DNA from 2 places in the Paenibacillus sp. FSL K6-2441 genome. Region 2 is predicted to be linked to the other one. Evidence: riboswitches for the same ligand, from Rfam matches in the RefSeq annotation. Region 2 holds a riboswitch; the other holds the start of a gene.
The links. A riboswitch is a leader RNA that binds a small molecule or an ion and turns the genes downstream of it on or off. The one in region 2 is predicted to bind cyclic di-AMP.

Region 1 (5,225 bases), 2.2 Mb from region 2:
TCGCTAAGGAAATCGCTAAGGATCTGGGCGCTGAGCTGGAGATTAAAGACTTGAAATTCGATACGTTGCTGAACGAGCTGTCGAGCGGACGTGTGGATCTCGTCATTTCTGGACTCAGCCCAACTCCAGAACGTGCTGAACAAATCGACATGTCGCAAATTTACTACAAAGCGGAGCAAGCTGTGGTGACTCGTGAAGCGGACAAAGACAAGTTCAGCACAATGGAATCGCTGGAGGGCGCGAAAATCGGCGTTCAACAAGGTTCCATTCAAGAAGAAATGGCGAAGGAAATTCCGAATGCCAAACTAACCTCGCTGGCTAAAATCAATGACATCATTATGCAGTTGAACTCCAACCGTGTAGATGCTGCTATTTTGGAAGGTCCTGTCGCAGAATCGTTCGTTAAGAACGTTAAAGGCCTGGTCATCACCGATGCCAAGCCGGTAACTGAGGATGAAGGCTACGTGATTGGCATTAAGAAAGGCAACCAAGAGCTGTTGGATCAAGTGAATAAGACGCTCGATCGCTTGATTAGCGCAGGCAGCATCGATCAATTCGTTGCCGAAGCTAGCGAACTGGCCGAAAAATAATCACGATATCCATCCACAGAAAATAGCGAAGCTTTCGCTATTTTCTGTTTTTTTGCTTAAGGGTTTAAGGTAAAGGAGGAGGAAGGAAGGCGTTATGGACTTAATTTCAATGTTTATGGAATACCGCAGTTACTTCTTGGCCGGTGTTCAGTATACCCTACTCTTGGCAGCGATCAGCGTGATATGCGGCTTCTTTCTTGGTTTGTTGATCGCACTATTGCGCATGTCGCCATGGGGGATCCTACGGTTTCTGGGGCATGTGTGGGTTGAATTTCTGCGTGGCACCCCAATGATGGTACAGCTGTTGATTATTCACTACGGGTTCGCATTTATGTTTGATATTAATTTCACCCCGATTCAGTCAGGTGCGATTACATTGTCCATTAACAGTTCGGCTTATTTGGCGGAAATTTTCCGTGCCGGCATTCAAGGTGTCGATCGGGGACAAGGGGAAGCGGCCCGTTCCTTGGGGATGACCAAAGGGATGGCTATGCGCCATATCATCATTCCGCAGGCGATCAAATCGGTGCTTCCCGCGATTGGCAACGAGTTTATTACGATCATTAAAGAATCGTCGATCGTATCGATCATCGGTACGGCCGAGCTGATTTATCAAGCACAGTCCGTCGTGACGATTACGTACGATGGGATGACGCCTTATTTGATCATCGCCATTATGTACTTTATTCTGACATTCACGCTGTCTCGGATTTTGGGCGTGTTCGAAAGGAAGTTGAAGACCAGTGATCACCGTTAAAGGTTTGCATAAAAAATTCGGCCAACTCCATATTTTGCGCGGGATCGATCTGGAAATCTCCAAAGGCGAAGTTGTCGTCGTCATCGGTCCTAGCGGGTCGGGGAAAAGTACGTTTCTCCGCTGCCTGAACCTGTTAGAGGTTCCGACCGAAGGGGAGATCACCTTTGAAGGCGCTTCGATCACCGCCAAGGGACATGACATCAATAAAACCCGCGAGAAAATGGGGATGGTGTTCCAGCACTTTAATCTATTCCCGCACAAGACCGTGATCGACAACATTACGCTCGCGCCGATTCGCGTGAAGAAGCTCGATAAAGGCAAAGCGGAAGCGATCGCCATGGACCTGCTTCGCACGGTTGGACTGGAGGATAAGCGGGACGCCTATCCGGCGCAGCTCTCCGGCGGACAGAAGCAGCGGATTGCGATTGCCCGCGCATTGGCTATGGAGCCGCATGTGATGCTGTTTGATGAACCGACGTCGGCCCTGGACCCGGAAATGGTCGGAGAGGTGCTTGACGTTATGAAGAACCTGGCTGAACGGGGAATGACGATGGTTATCGTTACGCATGAGATGGGATTTGCCCGTGAGGTTGGCGACCGCATCCTGTTTATGGATCAAGGTGTCATTCTGGAGCAAGGTACGCCGCAAGAGGTGTTTGGGGCGCCGAAGCATCAGCGTACGCAGGATTTTTTAAGCAAAGTATTATAAATCTTAAGGACCGTCCGAGCTTCCATTCGGGCGGTTTTTTGTCCTCCGATGGATCGAACGTACGATCTAAATTTACACTCTTTTTACCTTTGAACACAAAAATGTAACCAGTCCAATCAAGCAATTCCGCCGTTTGGTGGGATTTACCTGACCTATTGGTTACAAAATTGTGATATATTAAGTAGGCCGAAACCTGAACTTGAGGTGCGGGGGACGAAAGATGAAAACAGGGGCTGCCTAGCTGACTGTTTTCTTGGGGTGAAGCGTATCGAAGCGATGCGCCGGGAATGATCCTTTTTCCCGAATCCGACAACTAACTCCGCAGGCGCAGTAAAAAGGAGGGCAATTCATTTGAATACTCGTATTTGGTCTAAAATTGCAGCAACGGCGCTGATCGCCGCAAGCCTTACGATTCCGATGCAGACGACTTCCGTCCATGCAGACGCGGTACATAAAGCCGTGGAAGGAGATACTTTTTATCTTCTTGCCAAAAAATATGGCGTAGATATGAATAAGCTCATGGCTGCCAACCCATCCATCAATCCGAAAAATATTTACGCTGGTTTAAAAATCACCATTCCGGGAGTTCAAACCCAAACGACGGGAGTTGCTTCCGCTGCTCCGGCGAAGAAGGAGAGCGCAGCTACGACAACTGCTTCCGCTTCCAAGCTCAAGGTCATGTCTACCGGGAACGTGGTTGAAGCATGGGGGAAAACCTTTACTTACTCGAAAACGATCAATGTGAAAGCATCGGCGTATTCGGCATCAGCTAGTGAGAATGGAAAATGGGGCGCGGTTGACTACTTCGGCAACCCGCTGAAGCTTGGTACCATCGCTGTTGATCCGAATGTCATTCCGATGGGCACAAAGGTGCTGGTGACCGGCCACAACCATGACGGTCTGCCGGATCAGGCTTTTGTAGCTACGGCCACCGATCAGGGGGGCGCAATCAAGGGTAACCGGATTGATATCTTTATTCCCGGCAGCGCAGCAAATGCGAAATCGTTTGGTTTCCAAGATGTGACGCTTTACGTATTAAATTAAACACCTTGTTTAAAAAAGTCGGTCAGAATGTATCCTGGCCGACTTTTTGTGCTTGCTGGCGAAGTGCCTGATTTTCAGAAGATTCCCAATACATCAGCGGTATTTGGTCGTATGCAGCAGCTCGGAAAGATCAACGAATTGATACCCCTGTGCCTGCAAGGCGTCGATGATCTTCGGCAAAGCCTGGATGGTGCCGGTTAAGTCGGAGCCAACGCCGCCGCCTGAGTGCTGAAGGATGATCGAGCCGGGCCCCGCCGTGCGCATCACGTTGGAGATCACTTTGTTCTTGTCGATCCCTTTCCAATCCTGTGAATCCACATTCCAATTGACGAGGGTGTAGCCGTTCTTTTTCGCCCATTGAACCTGTTCTTCCTTGATTTCTCCATAAGGCGGCCGAATCAGCTGGGGACGGTATCCAACGACGTTCTGGATAATTTTCTCCGTGCGTAAAATCTCGCTCTGGAACTGCTTAATGGAGCGGTTGCGGAAGTTCGGATGATTAAAGGAGTGATTGCCGATGAGATGGCCTTCGTGATGCATCCGCCGTAACAGGCCGGGAAACTTCTTAGCCCGTGCACCAACAACAAAGAAGGTGGCTTTGACCCCTTTCCGGTGAAGCACGTCCAAAATTTGCGGCGTAAACCGCGGATCCGGACCATCATCGAAGGTCAGTGCAATCTGCTTCACCTCCGGCCCCCGGAAGATGAAGGTTTCTGAATATTTGCGCCGCAGCTCACCAAGATCTGCCGGCTTGGCACCTGCGGGCACGAGTGCCGCCTTCTTGTCCGCCTGGTCCCCCTGAGATTCTGGCCCTCTGTTTTCGAGATCCAGTGCGGCGGCTTTGACGGGATAAAATTCCGTCCCGCCCACCATGATCAGAGAAGCGGTCATGCAGCAGACCAGAGCATTCTTAAGCTGAATAAGCAATTTGAAGTCCCCCTTCAACCCAAAACTGTACATGTTCTCTAGTATCCCCTAACTTTTTCAGATCATGATGGATTGTGAAAAATTGCGCTGATTTCCTCTCATGATTCGCTGTGAGAGATGTCACAGACGATCCCGCTAAAAAATTGCATCCTTTGATGAAGTGTAATCAAATGGGGTGGGGTGAACATATGGCAATCGTAGTGGCTAACGAGGAAATATCACCAGGGGTGTTCAAACTGTCCGTACAAGGGCGATTTACGGGAAAAATGGGGCAATTCTACATGTTGCGTGCAGGAGAACGCTATCCGTTACTGTCCCGACCGATCAGTATCTTTGATCTCGAAGAGGATCGGCTGGATTTCTTGATCCGGGTTGCGGGGGTAGGTACGACCCGGTTATCTGAACTGAAGCAAGGCGACCGATTGACCTTGGACGGGCCGTTTGGTAACGGGTTTCCGCCGCTGGAGGGAAGAACCGCCTTTGTAGGCGGTGGCATCGGCATCGCTCCGTTTTATTATGCGCTTAGGGAAGCACCGCAGGCAGACGTATATCTCGGTTACAGCCGCGAGCCTTATTTGGTAGAGGAGTTCCGTGCGATGTCCCGCGGCAACGTGACGGTGGATGTAGGCGGCTCGATTCTAGAGAAAGTGGATTTTCGGGCGTACGATACGGTAATTGCTTGCGGGCCTCATCCGATGTTGCATGCCGTCCAGCGCAAACAGGCGGAAAGCGGCGGCCAGGCCAAGGTATACGTCTCCTTGGAGAATCGGATGGCATGCGGAATCGGTGCTTGCCTTGTCTGCAGCGTGAAATGCAGAGACGTCCGGAAGAAGGCTTGCGCTGACGGGCCGGTATTTTTGGCGGAAGAGGTGATGTTTGTATGACGGATTTATCGTGTCGCCTCGCTGGAGTCTTTTTTAAAAATCCGATCGTGATGGCCTCTGGAACGTTTGGCTTTGGTCAGGAATATGGTGCGATTTATGATATCAATCAACTAGGCGGGTTGTCCGGAAAAGGGTTGACGCTGCATCCAAAGGCAGGGAACGAAGGCGTTCGCGTAGCTGAGACAGCGTCGGGGATGTTAAACAGCGTTGGATTGGAGAATCCGGGCATCTACGCCTTCCTGCGTGAGGAATGTCCGAGATGGGAGCAGCTGGATCTGGTACGGATCGTGAATTTGGGTGGGAATACGATTGAA
Region 2 (5,225 bases):
CATGGGCGTGGCCGACGATTTCGTCATGGCAGGGCAATGGTTTCCTAAGATTAGCGTGTACGAGCCGGTGGGTACCCGGGGGCGGACGTCCGAAGGCTGGAACCTCCATCAGTATCACGGAAACTCGGAATTTTACTCCGACTTTGGGATTTATAGCGTAAGGATCAACGTGCCCGAAACGTACACCATGGCAGCCACCGGTTTTCAGACCAAAAAGGCGGTCTTGAAGGACGGACGGAAAACCTTGCAATTCTACGCCGACGACGTCCACGATTTCGCTTGGGCGGCTTCGCCGAACTTCATCTATGTAGAAGAGCCGTTCTCCTCTGCCGAAGTTCCCGGCGTGCGGATCAAGCTGTATCTCGATCCTGCACATAAGGATCTGAAGGAACGTTACTTCTATGCCGCCAAGGTAGCTCTGGCGAACTACAGTAAGTGGTATGGACGATACCCGTATTCCACGCTGTCCGTTGTGGTTCCACCGGCGAACGCAAACGGTGCGGGAGGTATGGAATATCCAACCTTGGTCACCGCGTTTGGAGCCGTCAGCGATTCCCCCGGATACGACGATCTGGAGCGCACGGTCATCCATGAAATCGCCCATCAGTTCTTCTACGGGATGATCGCCAACAATGAATTCGAGGAAGCTTGGCTGGATGAAGCTTTTGCCTCTTATGCAGAGGATAAGCTCATGGAGCAGGAGTTCGGAATCACCCCGAATTTGCCGATCCAGTCCGCCATGATTACCTCGCCGGCTTCCTTGACCCAGAACGCCTGGAAATACGGCTCCGGGGACGGTTATGCCAAGAATGCGTACTACCGAGGCAAGTTAATCCTGCTTGACATCGAGCGGCAGGTCGGCAGCAAGACGATGAAGCGGATTCTGAGCACGTACAGCCAGAAGTACCGGTTTAAGCACCCAACGACCGCCGACTTCCAACGGGTGGTTGAGCAAGTGACCAGCCGCAGCTGGAAAGAGTATTTTCAGCAATACGTCTATGACGGGAAAATGGCGGATTTTGCAGTGGAAAAAATTCAGATCACTCCGATCAGCCAAGAAGGCGGCCGGATTTACGAGTCGAACGTAGTCTTTACCCGCAAAGGGGCAACCCACCCGAAGGTTCCGCTGCTGTTTACCTTCACCGATGGTCACACCGTACGCAAGCAATGGAACGGGGAAGATACTCGCCTCGAGATCAAGATGCAATATAAAGCACCGCTGGCATGGGTTCAGATCGATCCGGATTACACCTTAACGGTGGAGAACCTTCACATCAACAACTATCTGAAAGCGGAAGTCCCTGAAACCACGCTGTCCCGCTCCAATATGAGCGTCACCAAGCTGCTTGAAGCGATCCTTGGGGGACTTCTGTGGTAAACCTAGGTCCATACTTCTATAAGGAGGGAAAGAAATGAGTTTCGTTCGTTTGGGGTGGACTGCCCTGAAAAGCCAATTTCCCTCGGTCATCATCTTGTTTCTGTACCAGCTGCTGTGGGGATTGTTCTTGTACCGGTTGGTCGATACCGCGGTAATGGCGCTGCTGCAACGATATCCTGACCCGCCGCCCACTGCGCTGTCGAAACTACTGTTCTTGCTTGAGGGACAAATGAATTTATGGAGCAATCCCGAGGTTCGGCTGTATTGCTGGCTGCTGGCAGGGATGGTCGTCCTGCGCATGATCTTGACTCCGTTGATCCAAGCCGGAATCTTCTACGGCTTCACACCGGCCGATCACCGCAGCCCGGGGTTCCCCCTGTTCCGAGGGATGAAGGAATTTGGCAAACCGGTGATTCTGTTTTACGCGATGGAGCTCGTGCTTACCTTGCTGCCCGCCTTCTGGATTGTACCGAGGCTGCTGTCGCTCTGGCCGGGACTCACCGGGATGGAAATCCCGATGGCAACCTGGCTCACCGGGCTTGGTCTGATTCTTGGCTGGTTCATCTACGGCTGGTTCATCCGGCAGTGCCTGTTATTTGTCCAGTTCGGCTACCTGTTTAAGGCCGGGGTTTGGAATTCCCTGCTGGTTTGCTTCCGAACCCTCTTGCAGGGCATCTCCATCTCGTTGATTCTCGGGGCTTTTGGCCTGATCCTCTTCCTTCTGTTCGGAACCGCATCTTGGGTTTGGACGGGGATGCTGGCCCTGATCCTGCAGCAGGCTTATCCCCTCTTCCGCTGCACGTTTAAGGTCTGGAAGATCGCCTCTCAATTTCATCTTTGGCAGTCAAAGGCACAAAAAAGTTAAAATTTTTTAACTCCTCAAAAACCCCGTAACAACAAGGCCTTCGCCGTTTGGCGAAGGCCTTCAGTCCTATTTCCCCTCTTAATCTTGTGAATTAGGCATTGCCAAAAGATACCTGACTTTGTTACAATAACAGCAACGCAATTTCAGTAACAGTTTTGTAATTATTTTTGTCATCTTTGGCAGGAGATTGGTGCCGGATGTCAAATAAGAAATGTCAGGTGTGAAAAACAAAGCCGAATTCCCTTCACCAGGGAAACGGGGGAACCACTTTGGGTGAATTGATCTCGCTTTAGAGGGATCATAGGGAACCTTCAACCGAATCCTTAAGCTAACCTCGTAGGCATTGGAAGGAGCATAACTTCTTGAAGAAGCGTTTGACGGTAGCAGCAGTAAGTTTTGCCATGCTTTTCACCATTGGAACTGGCAGCGTTTTCGCCGATTCCAAACTGGACAGCGTCATCGGCGGCGCGCTCGGAAGCAGCTATGTTGCGGGCGGAACCACAACCGACGGGTTCGACTGTTCTGGATTTACGATGTACGTCTTCTCGAAGATCGGCATCAAGCTGCCTCACCAATCCGCATCCCAATACAAAATGGGAACTGCGGTTGACAAGAGCGAATTGATCGAGGGCGATTTGGTCTTCTTTAATACTTCCGGTAAAGGCGTTTCTCATGTCGGCATCTACGTCGGCGACGGCAAATTTGCTCATGCCTCCTCCTCCAAAGGTGTAGTCATCAGCAAATTAAGCGAGAAGTATTACGTCGAGCGTTACGTTGGAGCGAAACGGATCATGAGCAACGACAAGTATGAAGATGTGACCGGTGAAATTGCTGAACACGATGATGTTCAATAAGAACTCGCTACGAAGCCCGTGGGGATGTTGATAACAACGTCTCTGCGGGTTTTTTCCTTGTCTTCCCTTCTCCCTAGCCCCAGTCCCTTAGGAACCATTACCCACGAATCGCCTCGCGAAAACAGGCCAATAGAAGCGTTTTTTTTCGACAAACTTGTCAACTCTGGACGCCTTTGGTAAAATGAACAACGTAAATGGTAACAACTTTGTAATTATTGTTGTAACTGTTTCTGTGCAAGATCTTGGGTGCAATCTACAATGAAACTGCCGAATTCCCACGCACCCGGGAAGCGGGGGACCCACCATAGGGTGAATTGATTTTCGCTATAAAGGTAACAGCTCCCAAACTAATAACTACCATTTCAATCAAGGTTACTTACCTCTATAGCAAATCATAGGGAACCTTCAACCGAATCCATAAGCTAACCTCGTAGGCCTTGGAAGGAGTAAGACATCTTGAGAAAGACTTTGACAGCAGCGGTAACGAGTTTAGCCCTCCTATTTACCTTGGGGGCAGGTAGCGCCTTTGCCGACTCCGCAAAAGCCGAGACAACGACGCTATCCAGTATCGTCGATTCCGTGTACGGGACGCCTTATAAATTCGGAGGCACCACGACAGCGGGATTTGATTGCTCCGGATTTACCCGGTACGTCTTCAGCAAGATGGGCATCAAGCTGGCGCGTGTGTCCGCCGCCCAGTATAAGCAAGGCACACCGGTACCCAAGAGCGAGCTTCAAGCTGGGGATCTCGTCTTCTTCAAGACGACGGGGACGGGCAAAGTATCCCATGTCGGTGTTTACATCGGCAACGGTGAATTCGCTCACGCGTCCTCATCCAAGGGCATCCGGATCGACAAGTTAAGCAATAGTTATTACCAGAACCGCTACGTTGGCGCGAAGCGAGTTCTCAGTAAATACGGTTATTCCGTCTACGCTGCGGAATCGTAATCCATTGATCTATCGGTTTCATCCTGTTCATCATCACTTACTCGCCGCAGGCCGGGTTCCTGTTAGAACCGCCTTGCGGTCTTTTTTTATCTGCACCCTTATCTATATAACGAAACAGCCCGGAAAAAGGTTGCCACAAAGCTAAAAATCCCGCGCAAATCTCACAATTTCCCGAAGGGGGGGCAAAAACCTTTACAAGCTGCGTAATTCCGGCTATTGTGAGGATAATGGAACAATTACGACGGACTTTCCTTTAACAAAGGAGGGGCAATATGGACCAATCGATGTCTCCGTTTCGTATCGTGCCGATGGAAGAAGCCCATGGCGCGGAAATTTGCACCTGGCGTTACGATTCTCCTTACGACATCTACAGCTGGCTGCCTTGGGAGCAAATGAAAGCGCTCGACGTGGAGTTTGGGAACCCGGCGATCCGCGCCGAACAGTATGTCTCCGTGTTGAATGCAAAGGGCGAGCTTGCCGGCTTCGCACAGTACTTCCCGATGGAAGGAGTCACCCGGCTTGGCATCGGCATGAAGCCCGAGCTATGCGGCCATGGGCTGGGCAAGCAGTTTGTGAGGACCATCGTGGAGGAAGCCCGGCGCCGTAAGCCGGAAAACCAGATTGACCTTGAAGTGCTGACCTGGAACACCCGGGCGATCCGGGCCTACCAGAAGGCTGGGTTTGTCATCACGGATCTGTACGAGAAGATGACGCCTGGCGGGGTGTCCAAACCGTTTTATTGCATGGTTCATAAGGGGCTGCCTGAATAAAGGCACGCCCCTTTTTATGTCCTGTTTTGATTAAGACTATGACTTATGGCACACAATTTAATGAAAACGGATCATTTTTGTTCCTAATTTGGACACAAAGACTATGATCAACCCGCGTGTTCCGTTATAATGGATAGGTAGCATACATAGGAGGGGCGATTGAAATGCAAAAGTGGATCATGAGCGGTTTGTTCGTCATCGCAGGCGCTTTAGCCCTAGTATTGATGTTCACCTTGCCAAGCCGGGAAGAGGCTGAGCAAGAAGCCAAGCCGCAAATGCCTGAAATCACCATGAACGCAGAACAAGCCGAAGCCATCGTCAAAGCAAATTGCATCTCCTGCCACGGTGATACATTGCAAGGCGGAGCGGGCCCAAATCTGCAGAAGATCGGCTCGGAATTGACGGCAGAA

Region 1: another riboswitch for cyclic di-AMP. It lies ahead of NSQ80_RS10740 (3D domain-containing protein); the one in region 2 lies ahead of NSQ80_RS00575 (C40 family peptidase).

What each region holds. Positions count from the first base shown of each region.
Region 1 covers NZ_CP150174.1:2,366,104-2,371,328, reverse strand. The annotation lists gene NSQ80_RS10755 (transporter substrate-binding domain-containing protein) at 1-590, shown strand, start outside; gene NSQ80_RS10750 (amino acid ABC transporter permease) at 685-1,347, shown strand; gene NSQ80_RS10745 (amino acid ABC transporter ATP-binding protein) at 1,334-2,056, shown strand; cyclic di-AMP (ydaO/yuaA leader) riboswitch at 2,231-2,399, shown strand; gene NSQ80_RS10740 (3D domain-containing protein) at 2,474-3,100, shown strand; gene NSQ80_RS10735 (polysaccharide deacetylase family protein) at 3,194-4,027, opposite strand; gene NSQ80_RS10730 (dihydroorotate dehydrogenase electron transfer subunit) at 4,216-4,911, shown strand; gene NSQ80_RS10725 (dihydroorotate dehydrogenase) at 4,908-5,225, shown strand, end outside.
Region 2 covers NZ_CP150174.1:128,366-133,590, reverse strand. The annotation lists gene NSQ80_RS00590 (M1 family metallopeptidase) at 1-1,378, shown strand, start outside; gene NSQ80_RS00585 (hypothetical protein) at 1,413-2,243, shown strand; cyclic di-AMP (ydaO/yuaA leader) riboswitch at 2,465-2,601, shown strand; gene NSQ80_RS00580 (C40 family peptidase) at 2,606-3,097, shown strand; cyclic di-AMP (ydaO/yuaA leader) riboswitch at 3,353-3,549, shown strand; gene NSQ80_RS00575 (C40 family peptidase) at 3,554-4,045, shown strand; gene NSQ80_RS00570 (GNAT family N-acetyltransferase) at 4,318-4,815, shown strand; gene NSQ80_RS00565 (cytochrome c) at 4,980-5,225, shown strand, end outside.